DNA from 2 places in the Shewanella denitrificans OS217 genome. Region 1 is predicted to be linked to the other one. Evidence: riboswitches for the same ligand, from Rfam matches in the RefSeq annotation. Region 1 holds a riboswitch; the other holds the start of a gene.
What was found. A riboswitch is a leader RNA that binds a small molecule or an ion and turns the genes downstream of it on or off. The one in region 1 is predicted to bind lysine.
Positions count from the first base shown of each region.

Region 2: linked by a shared signal. The riboswitch ahead of SDEN_RS13220 (Na+/H+ antiporter NhaC family protein) and the one ahead of lysC (lysine-sensitive aspartokinase 3) in region 1 are both predicted to bind lysine.

Region 1 covers NC_007954.1:3,569,114-3,571,319, forward strand. The annotation lists gene lysC (lysine-sensitive aspartokinase 3) at 1-1,281, opposite strand, end outside; lysine riboswitch at 1,460-1,629, opposite strand; gene SDEN_RS15515 (DUF3293 domain-containing protein) at 1,711-2,148, opposite strand.
Region 2 covers NC_007954.1:3,034,819-3,037,024, reverse strand. The annotation lists gene SDEN_RS13225 (electron transfer flavoprotein subunit alpha/FixB family protein) at 1-617, shown strand, start outside; lysine riboswitch at 709-906, shown strand; gene SDEN_RS13220 (Na+/H+ antiporter NhaC family protein) at 976-2,206, shown strand, end outside.

The DNA of each region.
Region 1 (2,206 bases):
CAAGTTGTGCGGGCTGGCACCTTGGCAAATCATCCTCACATTGAAATCCACTAATACATTGAACACCCGCGCACAAATCCCTGCCGTAGAGGCAATTTTATTGCCGATAATCGCGACTAAGGCTAATTGATCTTCAACCTTGACCCGACAGTGTTCAGACAAATCGGCCAACAAGGCCTCGGTCAATAAACCCTGACCACTGGAGTCAGAGCCTGTTTTATCTAAAGTCAGCGACACATTCACTTCAGAGGTGGTAATAAGGTCAACCGAAATCTTGTGCTTAGCTAAGGTGGCAAAGGTTTCAGCAAGAAAGCCTTGGGTATGCAACATTTGCAAACTATGTAGATTCAATAGGGTTTGATCTTTCCTCAAAGTCACAGCGCGAAATACCGGCGAATCCTCAGTTTGATGGCGTATCCAAGTCCCGCCTTCTTCTGGGGCCTTGCTCGAACCGACAAACACGTTTATTTGCTGCCTCACCGCTGGCAATATGGTTGCTGGGTGCAAGACTTTAGCGCCAAAGGTGGCCATTTCCGCAGCCTCATTAAAGCTTATTTCTTTTAAAGGCCGCGCATTAGGAGCAAGACGTGGATCTGTAGTGTAAATGCCTGCGACATCAGTCCAAATTTCTACCGCACTGGCTTGCAATGCTTCAGCCAGCAATGCCGCCGAATAGTCGCTGCCACCGCGGCCAAGGGTGGTGGTATTACCATCAACATCTGCGCCGACAAAACCTTGAGTGACTATCACTTGAGATTGCAGCAAGGGCGCAAGCTGAGTTTGAGCTAAGTCTGCAATGAAGGCGATTTGAGGCTCGGCTCGACCAAAGTGGTTATCGGTTCTCAGCACTTGTCGCACATCAAATGCCTGCGCATTGGCACCTTGCTCTCTGAGCACGGCGGCAAAGAGTAATGCAGAGCACTGTTCCCCCGTGGCAAGCAGCTCATCCATCAGGGCTTTGCTTCTATTTAATACTAAGGCATCGCTGAGTTCAGCAATTCGGCTCAGTATGACATCGATGTTCGACAAGACTTCGGCTCTGCGGCTTAGCCCATCACAGATCCCATATTGAATTTTGGCAATTTCGGTCAATAACGTCTGCCGCTGCTGATCGTTAATATTGCTCTGGGTCAATTCAACTAAACAATTAGTCACGCCACTTGACGCGCTAACCACGACTAAACGAGTCATAGGTGAATTGATAACAATTTGAGCGCAGCGAACCATAGAATAATGGCAAGCGACTGAAGTACCACCAAATTTTGCGACCACTAGACTCATGATGCCACCTGCTGGGAATAAGCAAAGCCGCAAGCACTCCCAAGGGAGCCACTGATTTGTAAAGCCAAGCAGAAATAATGATAAAACGAGGATTGAAACAACATAAACACACTCCGAACTAAGGTCGTTCGAAGAGCCTGGTGCAAGGATAACCCACCCATGAAGGGAAACAGCGATCGTCACCAGAAGCTCTCCACCATAAAAAGGTGACAATCGTTAGGATTCAGCCTAACCGACCGACAACAATACCACCACGTATGTTGCCTCGGCGTTAAACTCCCTCATAAGCCATCAAAGAATGGGGTATTCTCCGACTTATTACCTAGTTAACGCGCCTCTTCTGTGCCTCCTTACATAAGGAGGGATTTGAAAAATACCAATAAAGGTGAGTTTAAGTCAATGCACAAATGGATTATTTGAACAATTCTCTCATCGGTTAAGCTCTGGGAGTTCATTGACAAGTTTTAACCGCTTGTACAAAGGCCCCAGATGAACCTGTCTTGGATCATGTTCAACACAACTCATTAAACTTAACTCTCCTGCCTCTACATGATAAATCGCCAACTGCTGAAAAGCTTGCCCTAAAGCCAGTGCTTCCTCTTGACCGAGGAAAAAAATTGCCCAGCTTTTTTCCATATGCGACATCTGCTCAGAGGTTGTGATCATAGAACGATAAGGCTGCTTAAATGTTTGAATTTTTGCTTGCAATTGCCTATCTAACAATCGATTTTGACTGGGAGAAAGGGTTTTACCTAGGGGATTATGAGCGGTAACAATTGATAAACTCAGTAGAGGGGAAAGCGGTTGAGTCAGTAAAAACTGACAGTTTTGATAACTACGCCAGAGATCATCCATTATATTTTTCATCGTAAAAGCATCGTTAATGAGACCTAGGTTAGTGTAACAGAGCTTCTACCCCAGCCAA
Region 2 (2,206 bases), 530 kb from region 1:
CAGCCTTATTGGATGTGGCTCAGATTTCTGAAGTGATAGAAGTTGTTAGTCCTGATACATTCGTCAGACCAATATACGCGGGTAACGCATTAGCGACAGTGCAGAGTTTAGATAGCAAAAAAGTGATGACAGTGCGCTCAAGTGCATTTGATGTCGCCGCATCTAACGGCAATGCTGAAGTGGTGAGCTTAACTCAGGTGATTGAAGCTAAAACGGCTTTTGTATCACAGGAGCTCACTGTCTCGGCCCGTCCTGAACTGGGAAGCGCTGGCATCATAGTGTCTGGTGGTCGCGGTATGGGTAGCGGCGAAAATTTCGCACTACTTGAAACCTTAGCCGATAAGCTGGGTGCTGCGGTTGGCGCATCACGTGCAGCAGTAGATGCAGGCTTTGTTCCTAACGATTTACAAGTCGGACAGACGGGTAAAATTGTTGCACCTGATTTGTATATAGCAGTGGGTATTTCTGGCGCGATTCAGCATCTTGCCGGTATGAAAGATTCAAAGATCATTGTTGCTATCAACAAAGATCCAGAAGCCCCTATCTTTCAAGTGGCAGATTATGGCTTAGAAGCAGACTTATTTGAGGCTGTACCTGCACTGACTAACTTGCTTTAATTAGTGAACTAAATCAAACTAAGCGCCTGTGAGTTGATAGACTCACAGGCGCTTATGTTTATATGTGCCCGCGTTGACTTAATTCAACGCCCTTTATGGTAGAGGTGCGCTAATTATAAGTAGTGATCAGTAGGGTGATGCCTAAGATCGTTCACGAAAGGAGTTAGTGCCGAAGTTGAGCTATCCATCATGATCTACTGCTGGTGTTGCTGTTGAAAAAGCGCAACACTGCCATGGTGTTTTTTATCGGGAAGATAGAAGATTTTAACCGTGGAGCGCTACTGATAGGACAGGTGTTTAATGCGTTTCCTGCCACCGGTTCAGTTGCCTCCATACGTTCGTATTAAAGAAAATGACAATGAACCTAATAACTTATTCTGATTCCATGCTTTCCTTACTCCCTCCTTTAGTTGCCATCATTCTGGCTATTTTCACCCGCCATGTACTCTTGTCTCTTGGCTTTGGGATCATCATTGGTGCCTTATTGCTTAATGACTTTTCTGTGATGGCCAGCGGTGAATTTGTCGCTAAAAGCGTCAGTGGCCTAGTGTGGACGGATGGCGGACTTAACAGCTGGAATCTGTACATCATAGGCTTCCTGATGGTGCTTGGGATGATCACGGCCTTGATAACTGTCAGCGGCTCAGCTCGGGCATTCGCAGAATGGGCAAGGCTGCGCATTAGAAGCAAGCGGGATGCTAAATTACTGACTATCTTCCTAGGTTGTGTGGTGTTTATTGATGATTATTTTAACAGCTTAGTCGTAGGTGCAATCTCTCGCCCCATTACCGACCGATATCATGTGTCTCGAGCTAAACTTGCCTATGTACTGGACTCGACAGCGGCGCCTGTGTGTGTCTTGTCGCCAATATCCAGTTGGGGGGCATACATTATTGCACTTATTGGCGGTATTTTAACGGCTCATGGTTTTGCCGATTCAGGCCATTTAAGCCTGTTTGTGCAGATGATCCCGATGAACTTCTATGCCATTTTCGCTTTGCTACTGCTGTTGTGTGTTGCCATGTTCGGTCTTGATGTCGGCCCAATGCGCAAACATGAAATGAATGCCAAGAAAGGCGAGTTATTTGATGAATCGAAAGGCATTCCCGCTGGCGCCATAGCTGAACTGCCTGAAGCCGATACCGGCAGTGTATTAGGCTTGTTTTTGCCTATTTTGATGTTGGTGTTGGGGACTTGCTACTTTATGGTTTCAAGTGGTGCAAACGCGCTCCAGGATGCCAATATTGAATTTAGTTTACTGGGTGCCTTTGAAAAAACGGATGTCAGTTCATCATTATTTTTCGGTGCGCTGAATGGCTTTGCTGTAACGATTATCCTGAGCCTAGTGCAGAAAATCGAGCTTGGCATGATAGCAAAAGGTTTGACACTAGGTGCCCGCTCCATGTTGCCGGCCATTTATATTCTATTATTTGCCTGGACTATCGCAGGTATCATTGGCGAGTTAGAAACCGGTAAGTATATGGCAAGCTTAGCCACTAGTGGCAATATTCCTTTCGCGCTGTTACCTTCAGTATTATTTATTTTGGCAGGCATTACCGCATTTTCAACGGGAACCAGTTGGGGCACGT